2 regions of the Bradyrhizobium sp. PMVTL-01 genome follow, and region 1 is predicted to be linked to the other one. Evidence: riboswitches for the same ligand, from Rfam matches in the RefSeq annotation. Region 1 holds a riboswitch; the other holds the start of a gene.
What was found. Region 1 has a riboswitch for glycine ahead of ACRQ5Q_RS16395 (D-amino acid dehydrogenase). Riboswitches for the same ligand answer to the same signal wherever they lie in the genome.
Positions count from the first base shown of each region.

Region 2: linked by a shared signal. The riboswitch ahead of gcvT (glycine cleavage system aminomethyltransferase GcvT) and the one ahead of ACRQ5Q_RS16395 (D-amino acid dehydrogenase) in region 1 are both predicted to bind glycine.

Region 1 is NZ_CP193982.1:3,447,841-3,458,057, reverse strand. It holds gene ACRQ5Q_RS16410 (ABC transporter substrate-binding protein) at 1-95, opposite strand, end outside; gene ACRQ5Q_RS16405 (ABC transporter substrate-binding protein) at 265-1,872, opposite strand; gene ACRQ5Q_RS16400 (M20/M25/M40 family metallo-hydrolase) at 2,140-3,270, shown strand; glycine riboswitch at 3,366-3,470, shown strand; glycine riboswitch at 3,472-3,581, shown strand; gene ACRQ5Q_RS16395 (D-amino acid dehydrogenase) at 3,647-4,948, shown strand; gene ACRQ5Q_RS16390 (ABC transporter permease) at 5,131-6,072, shown strand; gene ACRQ5Q_RS16385 (ABC transporter permease) at 6,090-6,977, shown strand; gene ACRQ5Q_RS16380 (ABC transporter ATP-binding protein) at 7,105-8,754, shown strand; gene ACRQ5Q_RS16375 (MlrC C-terminal domain-containing protein) at 8,965-9,501, shown strand; gene ACRQ5Q_RS16370 (M20 aminoacylase family protein) at 9,515-10,217, shown strand, end outside.
Region 2 is NZ_CP193982.1:3,307,733-3,317,949, reverse strand. It holds gene alaS (alanine--tRNA ligase) at 1-1,926, opposite strand, end outside; glycine riboswitch at 2,146-2,236, shown strand; gene gcvT (glycine cleavage system aminomethyltransferase GcvT) at 2,383-3,528, shown strand; gene gcvH (glycine cleavage system protein GcvH) at 3,642-4,010, shown strand; gene gcvP (aminomethyl-transferring glycine dehydrogenase) at 4,028-6,895, shown strand; gene ACRQ5Q_RS15635 (hypothetical protein) at 7,084-7,350, opposite strand; gene recA (recombinase RecA) at 7,456-8,544, opposite strand; gene ACRQ5Q_RS15625 (hypothetical protein) at 8,778-8,912, shown strand; gene ACRQ5Q_RS15620 (DUF6894 family protein) at 8,957-9,202, shown strand; gene ACRQ5Q_RS15615 (hypothetical protein) at 9,384-9,614, shown strand; gene ACRQ5Q_RS15610 (hypothetical protein) at 9,687-9,869, shown strand.

The DNA.
Region 1 (10,217 bases):
GCGAGAACCGGCGAGGCCAGCGCGGAAAGGGCCGCCACCGAAAGCGCAAGCCTTGAAGCGAACGCGAGACGTCCCCGGCGCATCAGTTGGAACATCGAAGGTCTCCTGACGGTTCTTTTGGCAGTTTTCTTTGGCAGTTCTCTTCGCCGTTCTCTTCGCAGTTCTCTTGGCAGTTCTCTTGGCAGTTCTTCCGGCAAGCGGCGCCGCCGATGACGGCGGCGCCGCGCGATGGTCGAAGCGAAAGGCGCGAGAAGCGCCCTCGCCTTACTCCGCCTTGTCGACGTTCCAGAACAGCGGCGTTGCCGGACCGTCGAGCACGCCGGTGAGCGATTTGCGCCAGCCGCTCGGCAGCAGATACTGCCCGAGCGGGATGTAGATCACCTGCTCATAGGCTTCCTTCTGGATGTCGGCTGCGATCTTCTTCTGCTCGTCGACCGAGGAGGCGCGGACGAAGGCGTCCTTGAGCTGCTCGATCTTGGCGTCTTCCGCCCAGCCGAACCAGCCCTTCTTGCCCTGGCCGCCGATCGACAGATTGGCGATCGGGTTGGAGACGTCGGCCGCGACCCAGTTGGTGAAGAACATGTTCCAGCCGCCCTCCTTCGGCGGCTTCTGGCTGGCCCGGCGGCTCACCACCGTCTGCCAGTCGGTTGCCTGCAGGTCGACCTTGAAGCCGGCCTCGCGCAGCAGCTGGGCCGCCACGATCGGCTGCGCCTTGAGCGTCGTGACGTCGCCAGGAGCCATCACCACAACCGGGGTGCCGTCATAGCCGGACTCGGCGAGCGCCTTCTTGGCCTCTGCCATGCCGTTGCCCTTCACCAGGGTTTCGGCGCCGATTTCGGTCGCGAACGGGGTGTCGCAGACGAAGAACGCGCCGCAGATCTTCTGGTACTTGGTGTTGCCGACGAGCGCGTCGAGAACGTCCTTCTGGTTCATCGCCAGCAAGGCAGCACGGCGCACCTTCACGTTGTCGAACGGCGGATAGAGGAAGTTCATCCGACCGAGCGTCTGGAAGCCGAACTTGTTGGAGACCTCGATCGTGAGTTCCTTGTTCGCTTCCAGCACCGGCAGCATGTCGTAGGGAAGATTTTCCATGAAGTCGATGTCGCCCGACTGCAGCGCGTTCACCGCGGTCTGCGAGTCCGGCATCGTGATCCACTCGACGCGGTCGACCTTCACCACCTTGCCGCCGGAAGTCCAGCTCGCCGGCTCCTTGCGCGGCACGTAATCGGTGTTCTTGACATAGACCGCCTTCACGCCGGGCTGGAATTCGCCCTGCACGAACTTGAAGGGGCCCGAGCCGATCTGCTCGGGGATCTGCTTGTCCGGCGGTGTCTCGGCAAGACGCTTCGGCATCATGAAGGCGACGCGCGAGGACGGCTTGCCGATGGAGTCGAGGACGAGGCCGTAGGGCTCCTTCAGCTTCAGCGTGATGGTCTTGGCATCGGTCGCCTCGAGGCTCGCGGTGAAGTCCCAGAGCTTCTGGCCCATGCCGTCGACCGCCGCCCAGCGCTTGAGCGAGGCGACGCAGTCTTCCGCCGTCACGGGCGCGCCATCGTGCCACTTCAGGCCGTCGCGCAGCGTGAAGGTGTAGGTAAGCTTGTCGTCGGAGATCTTCCAGTCCGCCATCTGCGGCTGGATCTTGAAATTCGAATCGGTGGCCACCAGCGTGTCGTAGACCATGTAGCCGTGGTCACGCGTGATGTAGGCCGTGGTGAAGATCGGGTCGATGATGCGAAGGTCGGAATGCATCACCGCGGTGAGGGTCTTGCCGGCCGCAAGCACCGGCGAGGCCAGTGCGGTTGAAAGCGCGACGACCGACAGCGCAAGTTTGGAGGTGAACGCGCGAGGCCCCCGGCGCATGAAGTTGGACATAAAAGTTTCTCCTGACGTGAAACTGGTCAAAGGCAGGTTATTGGTTGAGCATCCGGTTCGTTCCTTGGGCGAACTAACCTCATGCAATGCCTTTATCTTTTCGAGACTTGCAGACAGTGTTGAGCGCGTCAATCCGGTTTCGTCGCAAGCCCTCGCGGCGCGCGCACGGGCTCCACAAACATCGGTTTGGCTCTACAACGCTCTCCACTTGTCCTGCCGCGCCGATGCAATGCGCGTTCCATCTTTCGCAGCTTGAGAGACATTGAAATGAATCCAGCCAATCTTCCCTTCGATTCCGAGGCCATGCTCGCGGGCCTGCGCACCTGGGTGGAATGCGAGAGCCCGACCTGGGACGCGAACGCGGTGAACCGCATGCTCGATATCGCAGCGCGGGACATGGCGATCATGGGTGCGACGATCGAGCGCATCGCCGGTCGTCAGGGTTTTGGCGGCGTGATCCGCGCGCGCTTTCCGCATCCGAAACAGGGCGAGCCGGGGATCCTGATCGCCGGTCACATGGATACCGTCCACCCCGTCGGCACCATCGAGAAGCTGAAATGGCGGCGCGAGGGCGGCAGGTGCTACGGCCCCGGCATCTACGACATGAAAGGCGGCAATTATCTCTCGCTGGAAGCGATCCGGCAGCTGGCGCGCGCATCGTTCACGACGCCGCTGCCGATCACCGTGCTGTTCACGCCGGATGAAGAAGTCGGCACCCCTTCGACCCGCGACATCATCGAAGCGGAAGCCGCGCGCAACAAATACGTGCTGGTGCCCGAGCCCGGCCGCGCCGACAACGGCGTCACCACCGGACGTTACGCCATCGCACGTTTCAATCTGGAGGCGACGGGACGGCCGAGCCACGCCGGCGCGACGCTGTCGGCGGGACGTTCGGCGATCCGCGAAATGGCGCGGCAGATTCTCGCAATCGACGCGATGACGACGGAGGACTGCACCTTCTCGGTCGGCGTCGTGCATGGCGGACAATGGGTCAATTGCGTTGCCACGACCGCGACCGGCGAGGCGCTGTCGATGGCCAAGCGCCAGGCCGATCTCGACCGCGGCGTCGAGCGGATGCTGGCACTCTCGGGCACCAACAACGACGTCACCTTCAAGGTCACGCGCGGCGTGACGCGGCCGGTGTGGGAGCCGGATGCGGGCACCATGGCGCTGTATGATAAGGCGCGCGGCATCGCCAAATCCCTCGGCGCGGAATTACCCCATGCGAGTTCCGGCGGCGGCTCCGACGGCAATTTCACCGGTGCGATGGGCATTCCGACTCTCGACGGCCTCGGTGTGCGCGGCGGCAACGGCCACACGCTGGAGGAGTTCATCGAGGTTGATAGCCTCGTCGAACGCGGGCGCCTGATGGCGGGATTGCTCGCGACGCTGGAGTAAGTTGAATCAACTTCGCACTGCACAATGCATTGGCAGGTGCGGTCTAAATTTAGCCTTGTCTAAAAATGAGGCGTATCGTACTGCTCGATGGTCCGCGCGACGATGCGGGAGAGATCGCGGCGAAGGTTTTCGGCTTTCGTTGCGGCGCCGACGGAGCAACCGCCCCGGAAACTCTCAGGCAAAAGGACTGTGTCGTCAGGACAATCTGGAGAGAGGCGACGCGATTTCAGGCAATCGTGACGTCCACCGAAGGGGATCGTCCGTTGCGTGATCCGCAGCGGATCAAGCTCTCAGGTACCCGTGACAGATGGGGCGCCGCCAACGGCCTTTGGCCGGCGGTCAGCCTATCCTAACTCACGGGAGCCCCGAACCTGCCATGACCCATATCGCCATCATCGGCGCCGGCATCACCGGCGTGACGACCGCCTATGCCCTGCTCGAACGCGGCTACAGAGTAACGGTCCTCGACAAGCACCGTTACGCCGCGATGGAGACATCGTTCGCCAATGGCGGACAACTCTCGGCCAGCAATGCCGAAGTGTGGAACAGCACCGCGACGATCCTGAAGGGCCTGCGCTGGATGTTCCGGCGCGATGCGCCGCTGCTGATGAACCCGCGGCCGAACTGGCACAAATATTCGTGGATGAGCGAGTTCGTCGCCAACATCGGCAACTACCGCGCCAACACGATCGAGACCACCCGGCTCGCGATCGAAGCCCGCAAGCATTTGTTCGAGATCGCGGATCGCGAAGGCATCGACTTCGATCTCGAGCTCCGCGGCATCCTCCACATCTATCACGACAAGACCGGTTTCGAGTCCGGCCTGCGCGTCAACGCGCTGCTGCAGGAAGGTGGCCTCGATCGCCGTCCGGTCACGTCGGAGGAGATCCGCGCGATCGAGCCGACGCTGCGCAAAGCGTACTATGGCGGCTTCTACACGCCGTCGGATGCGACCGGCGATATCCACAAGTTCACCCGCGGACTTGCGGACGCCTGCAAGCGGCGCGGCGCGACCTTCATCCACGAAGCCCATATCGATTCAATCGCGCGCGCCGGCAGCGGCTTCGTGCTCGGCTGGGCCGATCTTGCTGCAAGCGATGCCCTCGCCTCCGCGCGCGGCATGCTGAAGGCGGACGGGGTCGTGGTCTGCGCCGGCGTCGCCAGCCGCCACTTCGCCGCCCTCCTCGACGATCGCATCAACGTCTATCCCGTGAAGGGCTACTCGATCACCGTGCAGCTCGACACTGCCGAGAGCCGCAACGCGACGCCGACCGTGAGCCTGCTCGACGAAGCCGCCAAGATCGTCACCAGCCGGCTCGGCGCAGATCGTTTTCGGGTGGCCGGCACGGCCGAGTTCAACGACTTCAATCGCGATATCCGAGCCGACCGCGTGCAGCCGCTGGTCGACTGGGTCCGCAGCAACTTTCCCGCCATCGAAACGTCGCGCGTCGTGCCCTGGGCCGGGCTGCGCCCGATGATGCCGAACATGATGCCGGTGGTGCGCGCAGGGAGGATACCGGGCGTGTTCTTCAATACCGGCCACGGCCATCTCGGCTGGACCCTGTCGGCCGCGACCGCGCAGATGATTGCCGGGACCATCGACGGCTGGCGTGGGCTCAATGCGCCGCCGACCGTGCCGTCACTTGGGGTTGAGCGCGAGCTGCGTCATGCATCCTGACTGGTTCCAATCGGGCGCTGGGCGGCCTCTTGCGACCGCCTTGCCCTTGGCACACAATTTGCCCCGAAAGACCGGCATCTCCGGCCGGCTTTCCCAGCCCGAGTGACAGGCGCGCATGATAGACACGTTCGAATCCACGGGCGGCCCAGGGCCCCGCAAGTTCCGCAGCCGGAGATAGGTGCATGCTAGGTTATCTCATTCGCCGCGTTCTGGCTGCGGTGCCCGTGATGGGCGTCGTCGCGCTGTTCGTGTTCCTGCTGTTGCGGCTGACGCCGGGCGATCCCGCCGCGATCCTCGCCGGCGACAATGCCACGCCCGAACGGCTCGAGCGGATCCGCGAATCGCTCGGCCTCAACGAGCCCCTGATCGTGCAGTTCATCACCTGGGTGAACAAGCTGCTGCACGGCGACCTCGGAACGTCGCTGATCTCCAACCTGCCGGTGATGAAGATGATCGGCCAGCGCGTCGAGCCGTCGATCTCGATCGCGCTGTGCACCATCATCCTCGCCGTCGTCGTCGCAGTCCCCTTGGGCGTGATCGCCGCGTGGAAGCACGGCACCTGGATCGACCGCTTCGTCATGGGGCTGTCGGTGCTCGGCTTCTCGGTGCCGGTGTTCGTGGTCGGCTATGTCCTGATCGAGATCTTCGCGATCGATCTGCGCTGGGTACCGGTGCAGGGCTTCCGCAGCATCTTCAACGGCTTCGGTCCGTTCTTCGAGCGCATGATCCTGCCGACCTGCGCGCTGTCCTTCATCTACATCGCGCTGATCGCGCGCATGACGCGCGCGGCGATGCTCGACGTTCTGGGCGAGGACTATGTCCGCACCGCGCGTGCGAAAGGCATCAACGAAGTCGCCGTGATGATGCGGCATGCGCTGCGCAACGCCGCCGTGCCCGTGATCACCGTGATCGGCACCGGCTTTGCGCTGCTGATCTCCGGCGTCGTCGTCACCGAAAGCGTGTTCAACATCCCCGGCATCGGGCGCCTCACCGTCGATGCGGTGCTGGCGCGCGACTATCCGGTGATCCAGGCGATGATCCTGCTGACGTCGCTGATCTACGTCGTCGTCAATCTTCTCATCGACGTCGCCTATACCCTGCTCGATCCCCGGATCCGGTACTGAGGCAAGGACAAGAACAAATGTCGGTCGATACCCTTCCCCAGTCGTCCATTCCGATCACGTCGCCGCTGCGGCCGCGCTTCGGATTCCTCACCTCGACGCCGATCATCGCGACGGCGACGTTCCTGCTCGCCCTGATCGTGGTGATCTCGATCCTCGCGCCGCTGATCGCCCCGCATGATCCGATCCAGCTCGCACCGTCGCAGCGATTGAAGCCGGCCTCGGCGCAATTCCTACTCGGCACCGACGCCTACGGACGCGACCTGTTGTCGCGTGTGGTCTATGGCGGCCGCATCTCGCTGCTGATCGGCATCGGCTCGGCGATCCTGTCGATCGTCATCGGCCTTTCGATCGGCCTCGTCTCCGGCTTCTTCAAGCTGGTCGATTCCGTGATGATGCGCATCATGGACGGCCTGATGGCGATGCCGAGCATCCTGCTCGCGATCGCGGTGGTCTCGCTGTCCGGAGCCAGCATCTGGACCGTGCTGATCGCGATCACGATCCCCGAGATTCCGCGCGTGGCGCGCCTGGTCCGCTCGGTCGTGCTGTCGGCGCGCGAGGAGCCTTACGTCGAGGCCGCGATCTCGGTCGGCTCCAGCCTGCCGAAGATCATGTGGCGGCACCTGATGCCGAACACGATCGCGCCGCTGATCGTCCAGGGCACCTATGTCTGCGCCTCCGCGATCCTCACCGAGGCGATCCTCTCCTTCCTCGGCGCCGGCATCTCGCCGGAGACGCCGACCTGGGGCAACATCATGGCCGAGGGCCGCCAGTACTTCCAGATCAAGCCCTCGCTGATCTTCTGGCCGGGCCTTTTGCTTTCGATCGCCATCCTCAGCATCAACCTGATCGGCGACGCCGCCCGTGACGCCCTCGATCCCCGCATGAAGCAACGGGAAGGGAAGTGATTTGTTTCGCCGGCCCATCCCCTTGTTCCGTCATTGCGGGCGAAGCGAAGCAATCCAGTCTGCCTCCGCGGAAAGATTCTGGATTGCTTCGTCGCTTCGCGCCTCGCAATGACGACGGAGTGACCTGATGACCAACCCCGTTCTCGACATCAACAACCTCGTCGTCTCCGTCGGCAAGAAGCCGAAGGGCGCGAACATCATCGACGGCATCTCGATCCAGGTGCACGAGCGCGAGACGCTGTGCCTCGTCGGCGAAAGCGGCTCGGGCAAGTCGGTGACCTCGCTCACCACGATGGGCCTCTTGCCGAAGGGCACGCTGGTACCGACCTCCGGCAGCGTCAAGCTGGTCGGCGAGGAGCTGCTCACCGCGACCGACCGCCGCCTGCGCCAGCTCCGCGCGACGCAGATGGCCATGATCTTCCAGGAGCCGATGACCGCGCTCAATCCGGTGGTGCCGGTCGGCCGGCAGATCGACGAGGTGCTGCGCGCCCACACCAAGCTCGATGCGAGGGCGCGCAAGAGGCGCATCCTCGACATGATGGAGCAGGTTCGCCTGCCTCAGGTCGAGCGCATCTTCGCCTCCTACCCGCACCGTCTCTCCGGCGGCCAGCGCCAGCGCATCATGATCGCGATGGCATTGGTGCTGGAACCGAAGCTGCTGATCGCGGACGAGCCGACCACCGCGCTCGACGTCACCACGCAGAAGCAGATCCTGACCCTGATCCGCGACCTCCAGCGCGACCACGGCACCGCCGTGCTGTTCATCACGCATGACATGGGTGTCGTCGCCGAGATCGCCGACCGCGTCGCGGTGATGCGGCAGGGCCGCCTCGTCGAAACCGGCCCGCTCGAGACCGTGCTGCGCAATCCGACCATGGAGTACACCCGCAACCTGCTCGCCTCGGTGCCGAGCCTGTTGCCGCGGCCGCCCCGCGAGGAGAGCCGCGAGCCCGTGGTGCTCGAGGCCAACGAGCTCAGCAAGGTCTACAAGGAGCGCGCGTTCTTCGGCAAGGGCCGCGAAGTCGTTGCCGCCGACAAGGTCACGCTCACGCTGCGCAAGGGCCGCACGCTCGGCATCGTCGGCGAAAGCGGCTCGGGCAAGTCGACGGTGGCGCGCTGCATCGTGCGCCTGATCGACCCGACCTCCGGCGGGGTACGCCTCGCCGGCCGCGAGATCGCCGACGTCTCGCGCCGCCTGCTGCAGCCGCACCGGCAGAAGATCCAGATCGTGTTCCAGGATCCCTACCGCTCGCTCAACCCGCGCGTCACCGTCGGGGAGAGCATCGCCGAAGGCCCGATCAATTACGGCACCTCGCATGCCGACGCGATGAAGCGCGCCCGCGAGCTGCTCGAGCTCGTCGGCCTGCCGGCCGATGCGGTGTCACGCTATCCGCACCAGTTCTCCGGTGGCCAGCGCCAGCGCATTGCGATCGCGCGCGCGCTTGCGCTCGATCCGGACGTGCTGGTCGCGGACGAAGCAGTCTCCGCGCTCGACGTCTCGGTGCAGGCGCAGGTGCTGGAACTGCTCGACGAGATCCAGAATCGGCTCGGCATCGCCATCCTGTTCATCACTCATGATCTGCGCGTCGCAGCCCAAATCTGCGATGAGGTCGTGGTGATGCAGCACGGCCGCGTCGTCGAACAGGGCCCCGCCGCAGAGGTGCTGACGCATCCCAGGGTGGCCTACACCAAGGCGCTGCTGGATGCGGCGCCGGGGCGTAACTGGGATTTCGCGAACTTCCGGCCGGTGGCGGAAGGCGTGGCGGCCACGGCTTGATCCGCATACTCCGTCATTGCGAACGAAGCGAAGCTCCAGTCTGCCGCCGCGGAAAGATTCTGGATTGCATCGCTGCACTCGCAATGACGGCGACCGCTGCAAGCATTCCCAAAACAGCTTGAGGCCATGCGTGGCGCGATTGTCTGCCTTGCTTGCGCTTGCCGCAAAGGCGGGTAACGTCGCGGCATTCTTTGTCTGGGACTGGAATTGATGACACGTATCGCCGTCGGCGGCTTCCTGCACGAGACCAACACCTTCGCCCCGACCAAGGCGACCTTCGCGGACTTCCAGCATGGCGGCGGCTGGCCGGCCATGACCGAAGGTGCCGATGTCCTGAAGGTCATGCGCCGCATCAATGTCGGCCTTGCCGGTTTCGTCGACAGCGCCGAGGCGAACGGCTGGGAACTCATCCCGACCATTGCCTGCGGCGCGAGCCCGATGGAGATGGGTCCCTCCGCGGCCTTGCGCATCGACAACGTCCGCGTCGTCGTCTCCTCGCACAAGGCGCAGCTCGCCGATCAGGCGATGTACCGCTATGTCGGCATCGAGCCGACGCAGGAGAAGATCCTCGTCAACAAGAGCTCGGTGCACTTCCGCGCCGATTTCGAGCCGATCGCAGAGAAGCTGATGATCTGCGCCGCGCCCGGCGCGATGCCGGCCGACACTGGATCCCTCCCCTGGACGCGGCTGCATCCAGGCATCCGCATCAAGCCGAACGGACCCGTTTTCAATCCTCCTTCACGCTAACCGGACAGGACACATGCCCACAATCGACCGCATCGACGGCTACGCCGACGAACTCACCGCCATCAGGCGCGACCTTCACGCCCATCCCGAGATCGGCTTCGAGGAAGTCCGCACCTCCGGCATCGTCGCCGACAAGCTGAAGAGCTGGGGCATCGAGGTGCATCGCGGTCTCGGCGGCACCGGCGTGATCGGCGTCATCAAGGGCAAGGGTTCGGGCGGCAAGCGCATCGGCCTGCGCGCCGACATGGACGCGCTGCCGATGGAAGAGAACACCAATCTGAAATGGAGCTCGAAGATCCCCGGCCGCTTCCACGGCTGCGGTCATGACGGCCACACGACCATGCTGCTCGGCACCGCGCGCTATCTCGCCGAGACCAGGAACTTCGACGGCACCGTGCATCTGATCTTCCAGCCGGCCGAGGAAGGCCTCGGGGGCGCCCGCGCGATGATCAAGGACGGCCTGTTCGAGAAGTTTCCCTGCGACGAGCTCTACGGCCTGCACAACGCGCCCGATCTCAACCACGGCGAGATCGCGATCCTGCCCGGCCCGGCGATGGCCAGTGCCGACTTCTTCGACCTCCGCATCACCGGCTACGGTGCCCATGGTGCGATGCCCGAGCGCTCCAAGGACGCGGTAATCATCGCGACCACGTTGGCGCAGGCGATCCAGACCATCGTCAGCCGCAACGTCGAGCCGCTGCAGGCCGCGGTCATCT
Region 2 (10,217 bases), 140 kb from region 1:
CGCCCCGGCCTCGCGGGCCTCATCGACCCCCATGATGCGCGTGGTGACCTCGTCGTTCTCCAGCACCACGTCGTTGGCGATGTCCTCGACGCGGGCAAGCTCCTCCGCCGTGATCGGCTTCGGATGCACGAAGTCGAAGCGCAGGCGGTCGGGTGCGACCATCGAGCCGCGCTGGGCGATGTGGTCGCCGAGCACCTGGCGCAGCGCCTCGTGAATGAGATGCGTCGCCGAGTGATGCGCGCGGATCGAGGAGCGCCTTCCATGATCGACCTCGAGCTGCAGCGCTGTGCCGAGCTTGAGCTCGCCGCTCTCGACGGTGCCCATATGCACGAAGAAATCGCCGAGCTTCTTCTGCGTGTCGGTGACGCGGACCTTGATGCCGCCCTCGCCCGTCAGCACGCCGGTGTCGCCGACCTGGCCGCCGGACTCCGCATAGAACGGCGTCTGGTTCAGCACGATCGCGCCGGTCTCGCCGGCCTTGAGGCTTTCGACTTCCTGGCCGTCCTTGACCAGCGCAGACACCACGCCCTCGGCGCTCTCCGTCTCATAGCCCAGGAACTCGGTGGCCCCGAGCTTTTCGCGCAGCGGGAACCAGATCGCTTCGGAAGCTGCTTCGCCCGACCCCTTCCAGGATTCGCGCGCCTTGGCCTTCTGGCGCTCCATCGCGTCGGTGAAGGCGGACTGGTCGACGCCGATGCCGCGCGACTTCAGCGCGTCCTGCGTCAGGTCGAGCGGGAAGCCGTAGGTGTCGTACAGCGTGAAGGCGACGTCGCCGTCGAACATGTCGCCCTTTTTCAGGGACGCACTCTTCTCGTCCAGGATGGCCAAGCCGCGCGAAAGAGTCTTGCGGAAGCGGGTCTCTTCCAGCCGCAGCGTTTCCTCGATCAGCTTCTCGGCGCGCATCAGGTCGGGATAGGCCTGGCCCATCTCGCGCACCAGCGCCGGGACGAGGCGATGCATCAGGGGCTCCTTGGCCCCGAGCAGCTGCGCATGGCGCATCGCGCGGCGCATGATCCGGCGCAGCACATAGCCGCGGCCCTCGTTCGAGGGCAGCACGCCGTCGGTGACGAGGAACGCGGAGGAGCGCAAGTGGTCGGCGATGACGCGGAACGAGGCAACCGTCTGCTCCTGCGGGCCGCTGCCGAGCGCGGACGAGGTCGCGTCGATCAGGTGGCGGAACAGGTCGGTCTCGAACACGCTCTCGACGCCCTGGAGCACGCAGGCCATGCGCTCCAGGCCCATGCCGGTGTCGATCGAGGGACGCGGCAGATCCACGCGCTCCTCCTTCGTCACCTGCTCGTATTGCATGAACACGAGATTCCAGAATTCGAGGAAGCGATCGCCGTCCTCTTCCGGCGAGCCCGGAGGGCCGCCCCAGATATGCTCGCCGCGATCGATGAAGATCTCCGAGCACGGGCCGCACGGCCCGGTGTCGCCCATCGCCCAGAAATTGTCCGAGGTCGGGATGCGGATGATGCGGTCGTCGGAGAAGCCGGCGATCCTCTTCCACAGGCCCGCCGCCTCGTCGTCGGTGTGATAGACCGTGACGAGCAGCTTGTCCTTCTTCAGCCCGAACTCCCTGGTGATCAGCTTCCAGGCGAGCTCGATCGCGCGCTCCTTGAAGTAGTCGCCGAACGAGAAGTTGCCGAGCATCTCGAAAAAGGTGAGATGGCGCGCGGTGTAGCCGACATTGTCGAGGTCGTTGTGCTTGCCGCCGGCGCGCACGCATTTCTGCGACGTGGTGGCGCGCTGGTAGGGCCGCTTCTCGACGCCGGTAAAAACGTTCTTGAACTGCACCATGCCGGCATTGGTGAACATCAACGTCGGGTCGTTGCGCGGCACCAATGGCGAGGACGGCACGATCTCGTGGCCGTTCTCGGCAAAGAAGTTCAGAAAGGTCGACCTGATCTCGTTGACGCCGCTCATGTTCATCCAATCGGGTGTGCTTGGGCCCGCTCCGCCGTCCAAACCGGAAATTAAGGCTGATATCTGCGGGCCAAAGCGCTTTTAGACAAGGCCAGCTTCGCTGTCCAGAAACTGTGCAAGGAGATCAGAGGGTTGCCGCAAGCGCTCAATCCGGTTGAAAGCCGCTGAAGTCGCGTTGACAGGCTTGGCTGCCCTGTGGTCTCTACCCATCTGTATCGTACGGCCACGTCGGGAGAGACCGGCTTTAGGCAGCCGGCGCCGAAGGAGCAACCGCCCCGGAAACTCTCAGGCAAAAGGACCGCGTGGCTTTGACAGCATCTGGAAAGAGGCGCCGACGGGCATAAGACCCGGACTGCGTCCGCCGACGGGATAATACTCTCAGGCACAGCGACAGATGGGGCTTCGACTGGTTTGTCTCGGGGAATTGTCCCCGGGGAACCGCCGAGGATCCCTGTGATGCTTGCGTCAGACAAAAACTCCCTGAAACGTACCCCTCTTTACGACCTCCATGTGTCGCTGGGCGGCAAGATGGTGCCGTTCGCGGGCTATGACATGCCCGTGCAGTACCCCGCCGGCGTGCTGAAGGAGCACCTTCATACCCGGACCGCCACCGGCCTGTTCGACGTCTCCCATATGGGCCAGATCGCGCTCCGGCCGAAGTCGGGCAAGGTCGAGGACGCCGCCTGCGCGCTGGAACGGCTGGTGCCGCAGGACATCGTCGCGATTGCGCCGGGACGGCAGCGCTACGCCCAGTTCACCAACATGCATGGCGGCATCCTGGACGATCTGATGGTCGCCAATTTCGGCGATCACCTGTTCCTGGTGGTCAACGCGGCCTGCAAGGAGCAGGACGAGGCGCATCTGCGCGCGAATCTCTCGGATGACTGCATCATCGATTCGCTGGCCGACCGCGCGCTGGTGGCGCTGCAGGGCCCGAAGGCCGAAGCGGTGCTGGCGAAATTCTGTGCCGAGGCGCCGGCCATGAAATTCATGGACGCTGGCCCGCATGAGGTCGCCGGCATCAAGTGCTTCGTCTCGCGCTCCGGCTACACCGGCGAGGACGGCTTCGAGATCTCGGTTCCCGCAGGCGATGCCGAACGCCTCGCCAAAATGCTGCTGGACGATCCCGACGTGCTGCCGATCGGGCTCGGTGCCCGCGACAGCCTGCGGCTGGAAGCCGGGCTGTGCCTGTATGGCCACGACATCGACACCGCCACAACGCCGGTCGAGGCCGCGCTGGAATGGTCGGTGCAGAAGAGCCGCCGCAGCGACGGTGCCCGTGCCGGCGGTTTTCCCGGTGCCGAAAAGATCCTCGCGCAATTCGACGATGGCGCATCCCGCCGCCGCGTCGGCCTGCGTGCCGAGGGCCGCGCGCCGGTGCGCGAGGGCGCGCTGCTGTTTGCCGACGGCGCGGGCGGCGAGGCAGTCGGAAAGGTCACCTCGGGCGGTTTCGGCCCGAGCCTGAACGCGCCGGTGGCGATGGGCTACGTGCCCGTGGGCCTCGCCACGCTCGGCACAAAACTTTTCGCCGAAGTGCGCGGCCGGCGCCTGCCGCTCGCAGTCGCCGCCATGCCCTTCGTGAAAAACACCTACAAACGCTGACGCATGATCAGATTGAGCACAGCAGGCGGTCCCGCGTTCACTTCTCCCCGGAGGGGAGAGGTGAACAGAGCCCGCGGCTTTCAACCAAACCTCACCGCTTCAGGGAATCGACAATGACCACGACGCTGTACACTTCCGACCATGAATGGCTCGCCATCGACGGCGATACCGCCACGGTCGGCATCACCGACTACGCGCAGCAACAACTCGGCGACGTCGTGTTCGTCGAACTGCCCAAGGTCGGCCGCACCTTGAAGAAGGCCGAAGCCGCCGCCGTCGTGGAATCGGTGAAGGCCGCTTCCGACGTCTACGCACCGATCTCCGGCGAAGTGCTCGAAACCAACGAGGCGCTGGCCGCCGAGCCCGCGCTGGTGAACTCGGATGCGCAGGGCGCGGCCTGGTTCTTCAAGATCAAGATCGCCGACAAAAGCGAGCTCGGCGGCCTCATGGATGAAGCCGCCTACAAGGCACACACGGCTTGAGGACGATGGAGCAAGCGATGACCGCGCACCGTAAATCAAGCGGCGAGACCGCCGCCAGTTTCGTTCGCCGCCACATCGGCCCCTCGGTGCGCGATGTCACCGCAATGCTCGAATCCGTCGCCGCCAAAAGCGTGGACGCGCTGATGGCGGAGACGCTGCCGGCCTCGATCCGGCAGGGATCGCCGCTCGATCTCGGCAAGCCCCTGAGCGAGACCGAGGCGATCGCGCATATGGCCGAGCTCGCCGCGCAGAACCAGGTCTTCACCTCGCTGATCGGCCAAGGCTATTCCGGCACCATCCTGCCCGCGGTGATCCAGCGCAACATCCTGGAAAACCCGGCCTGGTACACGGCCTATACGCCCTACCAGCCCGAGATCAGCCAGGGCCGGCTGGAGGCGCTGTTCAACTTCCAGACCATGATCTGCGACCTCACCGGGCTCGACGTCGCCAACGCCTCGCTGCTGGACGAAGCAACCGCCGCGGCCGAAGCCATGGCGCTCGCCGAGCGGCACTCGCAGGTTGAGGCAAAGGCCTTCTTCGTCGACAAGGACGTGCATCCGCAGACGCTGGCGGTGATGCGCACCCGCGCCGAGCCGCTCGGCTGGAATCTGGTCGTCGGCGATCCACTCACCGATCTCGACAAGGCAGACGTGCTCGGCGCGCTGCTGCAATATCCGGGCTCTTCCGGGGCATTGCGCGATCTCCGCCCCGCGATCGCAGCGCTGAAGGCTAAGGGCGCTCTCGCGATCGTGGCCGCTGACTTGCTCGCGCTGACGCTGATCGCCTCGCCCGGCGAGCTTGGCGCCGATATCGCGATCGGATCCGCACAGCGCTTCGGCGTGCCGATGGGTTATGGTGGTCCGCACGCGGCCTATATGGCGGTGCGCGATGCGTTGAAGCGCTCGCTGCCCGGCCGCATTGTCGGCCTCTCCGTGGATTCGCGCGGCGCGCCGGCCTATCGCCTCGCGCTGCAGACCCGCGAGCAGCACATCCGCCGCGAGAAGGCGACGTCGAACATCTGCACCGCGCAGGTGCTGCTCGCCGTGATCGCCGCGATGTACGCGGTCTATCACGGCCCCGAGGGCCTCTCGCAGATCGCGCGGACCGTGCACCGCCGCACCGCCGTGCTCGCGGCCGGCCTGCGCAAGCTCGGCTTTGCACCGCAATGCGATAGTTTCTTCGACACGCTCAGCGTCGATGCCGGCGCCAAGCGCGCCGAGATCATCGCGCGGGCGGCGGCCGAGAAGATCAATCTCGGCGTCGGTGAAACGGCGCTTCGCGTCGCGCTCGACGAGACCACGACGCCGGCGACGGTGGAAGCAGTCTGGCGCGCCTTCGGCAGCCAGCTTTCCTACGCCGAGTTAGATGCGACCACGCGCGAGGCGCTGCCGGAGGCGCTGAAGCGCACCACCGCCTTCCTCACCCATCCCGTCTTCCACGCGCATCGCTCGGAAACCGAGATGCTGCGCTATATGCGCAAGCTCAGCGATCGCGATCTCGCGCTCGACCGCGCGATGATTCCGCTCGGCTCCTGCACCATGAAGCTGAACGCGACCACCGAGATGATGCCGCTGACCTGGCCGCAGTTCGGCAGCCTGCATCCCTTCGCCCCGCGCGAGCAGGCCAGGGGCTACCACGCGCTGTTCGCGCGGCTGGAAAAATGGCTGTGCGACATCACCGGCTATGACGCGATCTCGCTGCAGCCGAATTCCGGCGCGCAAGGCGAATATGCCGGGCTGCTCGCGATCAGGGGCTATCATGCCGCGCGTGGAGAGAGCCATCGCAAGATCTGCCTGATCCCCTCCTCCGCCCACGGCACCAACCCGGCCTCGGCCGCGATGGTCGGCATGGACGTGGTTGTCGTCGCCTGCGAGAAGAACGGCGACGTCGACGTCAATGACCTCCGCGCCAAGGCGGAAAAGCATTCGAACGATCTCGCCGCGGTCATGATCACCTATCCCTCGACCCATGGCGTGTTCGAGGAGCACATCAGCGAGATCTGCGACATCGTGCACGGCCATGGCGGCCAGGTTTATCTCGACGGCGCCAATCTCAATGCGCAGGTCGGCCTAAGCAGGCCCGGCGACTACGGCGCCGATGTCAGCCACCTCAATCTGCACAAGACCTTCTGCATCCCGCATGGCGGCGGCGGCCCCGGGATGGGCCCGATCGGCGTCAAGGCGCATCTCGCCCCGTTCCTGCCGGGCCATCCCGCAGCGAATGGCGACACGCCTGTCGGGCCGGTCTCGGCCGCGCCGTTCGGGTCGGCCTCGATCCTCACCATCTCCTACATCTACATTTTGATGATGGGCGGTGAAGGATTGAAGCGCGCCACCGAGATCGCGATCCTCAACGCCAACTACATCGCAGCAAGGCTCGATGCGCATTTCCCGGTGCTCTACAAGAACGCGAAGGGCCGAGTCGCCCACGAGTGCATCGTCGACCCGCGGCCCCTGAAGACGACGAGCGGCGTCACGGTCGACGACATCGCAAAACGCCTGATCGATTACGGCTTCCACGCCCCGACCATGAGCTTCCCGGTGCCGGGCACGCTGATGATCGAGCCGACCGAATCGGAATCGAAGGCCGAGCTCGACCGGTTCTGCGATGCCATGATCGCGATCCGCAAGGAGATCGCCGAGGTCGAGGCCGGCCGCTTCAAGATCGAGGCGTCGCCCCTGCGTCACGCTCCGCACACCGTGCACGACATCGCCGATGACGACTGGAAGCGCGCCTACCCCCGCAGCGAGGGCTGCTTCCCCGATGGCGTCTCGCGTACTGACAAGTACTGGTGCCCGGTCGGCCGTGTCGACAACGTCTATGGCGACCGCAACCTGGTGTGCTCCTGCCCGCCGGTGAGCGATTACGCGGAAGCCGCGGAGTAAGACACAACGGAGGTTCCGTAGGGCGGGCAAGCGCAAGCGTGCCTACCACCTTCATCTGCGTTGAAAAAACCGTGGGCACGGCGCTTACGCGCCTTTGCCCACTGAACGCACCTCTAGGGCGCAACCAATGATCGGCTTTCGCGGTCCCATCGCCAGAGCCGTTCGTTGGTGAGTTCAGTCCCACCCCGCTAACGCTTGATCGGGTTGTGGCGCCACATGTCGTCTTCGCGCGCTAGACACCCGAGTTCGGTCAGCGTGACCTTCCACTCGCTCCTGCCGAAGTAGCGGTCCTCATCGTCGAAAGCTGGATCGCCCAACAACACTGGCGGCGCCGAATACGCCCCCAGTTCGAGCAAGGCATCGCGCGCGTCGTCATCATCGAACACGTCGCGAAGCCAACTCGCCTCGCAGACGCGCCTCGCGCCGCCCCAGCCAGTCAGGATCAGACGCTTCATCGCACCACCCGATCAACGCAACGCAAAACGAAACGGGCACCGAAGACGTCGGCAACTCAACGTCCTCAGTGCCCGCTCCTCGCGAAAAACGCTTCGCGTCAAGGCTTACTCTTCCGCCGGCTCCTCGCCGTCGGCATCGCGTTCGGGGGCGCCGGCGAGAATCTGCTCGGCGATCAGGCCGGAGTTCTGGCGGATCGCGGTCTCGATCTTGGCAGTGATGTCGGGGTTGGCCTTCAAAAACGCTTTCGAGTTCTCGCGGCCCTGGCCGAGGCGCTGGCTGTCATAGGAGAACCAGGCGCCGGATTTCTCGACGATGCCGGCCTTGACGCCGAGATCGAGGATCTCACCCATCTTGGAGACGCCCTCGCCGTACATGATGTCGAACTCGACCTGCTTGAAGGGCGGCGCCAGCTTGTTCTTGACCACCTTGACGCGCGTGGTGTTGCCGACCACTTCGTCGCGCTCCTTGATCGCGCCGATGCGGCGGATGTCGAGGCGGACGGAGGCGTAGAATTTCAGCGCGTTGCCGCCGGTGGTGGTCTCGGGCGAGCCGTACATCACGCCGATCTTCATGCGGATCTGGTTGATGAAGATCACCATGGTGTTGGACTTGTTGATCGAGGCCGTCAGCTTGCGCAGCGCCTGGCTCATCAGACGGGCCTGCAGACCCGGCAGCGACTCGCCCATCTCACCCTCGAGCTCGGCCTTCGGCACCAGCGCCGCAACCGAATCAACCACCATCACGTCGACCGCCCCGGAGCGCACCAGGGTGTCGCAGATCTCCAACGCCTGCTCGCCCGTGTCGGGCTGCGAGATCAGGAGTTCGTCGATGTTGACGCCGAGCTTGCGGGCATAGACCGGGTCGAGCGCGTGCTCGGCGTCGATGAAGGCGCAGATGCCGCCCTTCTTCTGGGCTTCGGCCACCGTGTGCAGCGCCAGCGTGGTCTTGCCCGAGGATTCCGGCCCGTAGATCTCGACGATGCGCCCCTTGGGAAGGCCGCCGATGCCAAGCGCGATATCGAGCCCGAGCGAGCCCGAGGACACCGCCTCGATGTCCATGGAGCGGTCGTTCTTGCCCAGCTTCATCACCGAGCCCTTGCCGAATTGGCGCTCGATCTGGGAGAGCGCGGCGGCCAGAGCTTTACTCTTGTCCATGGAAGATCCTTCGACGATACGCAGGGCAGTTGCGGACATTGGGTCGTGCTCCTTATGGCGAGGATTCGCTAGGGGGACAAACGATTGAGAGGCGGGCCGGCGATAAAAACAATGTACTCCATTTGTTCTAGGTTCGCAATATGTTCTTTTGGGAATTGGGCGCCTGCCCGGATTTGAGCCCTGGTGTCCCAGTTCGTTCTGAGCACTGTCCTAATTTGCAGGACCGTTGACTTGGCTCAACTCGCGCCAGTCGTCTGGCGAGACCGTGAGCCATGGTCGAGACTGCGAAACAGAGCGAGGTGGAAGAGCCCAAGCCGTCCCGGCTGGAGGAGGCGCGGCGGATCATTGAGGAGTACGCCGCTGACCTCCGAGCGCTTCTCAAGATGCTTCGGCGCAAGATGAACTAGGCCAGCGCGGAGGAACGCTCCGTGGCGTCCGAGATTATCCGGCAATGCCGCGGTATTATTTTGACTTGCGAGAGGGCCATCACGTCGCCCCCGATGAAGAGGGGCTCGACCTTCCCGACATGGAAGCCGTTCAGAACGAAGCCGCTCGCGCACTGTCAGATCTGGCAAGAGACACCATTCGAGCGACCGCCGCGTTTGGAGTGGCGCGCAATCTCTCGATTGAGGTCCGCGACGACCAAGGCACCGTGATGCAGGCCCGGTTCCGGTTCGATATCAAGCGACTACAGTAAGGTCGATGCTGTCCGCATTGAGCAACCAGTGTCCCAAGTTGAATCCCGCGGTGTCCGAATTCGCTAGCAACCATTGGTTAATAGGTGCATTGTTCCGGTATCACCGGCCAAGGCTTTGCCGTAGGGTCGGTGGCTGAGAGACCGATAGCGCTCCCGCCTGCATAGCGAAGGGAGCGCCGTCATGGCCAAAGATCCCCCTATCCGCCGCGTGCGAGATTTGGCTGCCGAGATCGCGCAGCAGAACGACGAGCTCCGCCGCTTGACGGCGGAAGCGGCCGAAGCACTCAAGCTGCCAAGGCCAGACACCTTCCTCGGGCGCAAGACTCATGAGCCGTTCCCGGAGCAAGACCCGATGGAACGCGTGGACATTCAGAACCTCATCCACGGCGAGTTGCAGCCGCCCAAGCAGTAAGGCGGCAGCCCTTTTCCCGCTGGATGAGGGCAAGTAAAATATCGCCCGTCCTTGGCTGACCGGAGGCGGCGCATGGGAACGGGCGACTTGGAATGGCTTGCAGAACAGACCAATGCGAAGCTGGACCGTCTGCGAGCCGGCGCTGAGCGCGAAAGGGAGATGATCCGTCGATCTTTCGAGCTGATCGCCGAGGCCGAGGAACTACTCAGCGTGCCGCCCCCTAAAGTCTGGCGTCCCGAACGAAGCAAGGAGTAAGCCGGCCTCATGTGTGGATGGCCCCCGGCTTGCAAGAATTTTTTGCGTGATGAGCAGTGGTCGCTTGCAATCATGTGTCCGGCCTTTCTTCGCGGTCGTACATAACCGCTCTGGCCTTGATGGATTCCGCGGATCGAGGCCTTATCAGTTGGCCGGGTTCGAACGCCACTGAGGCGGTCAGGTTTCTCTCGATCCGTCGGGTGACCGACTGTGCCATCACGTGTTTTCACTCTCGCAAGCTGGCGGTACGCCCCTTAGAGGTCAGGCCGCCAATGTCGCATTTCGGCAGGTTTCCTGTCTGCTCAGTTGGCGGCCTCTTTCATTCTGCACGAGCCCCTTCTCGTAACA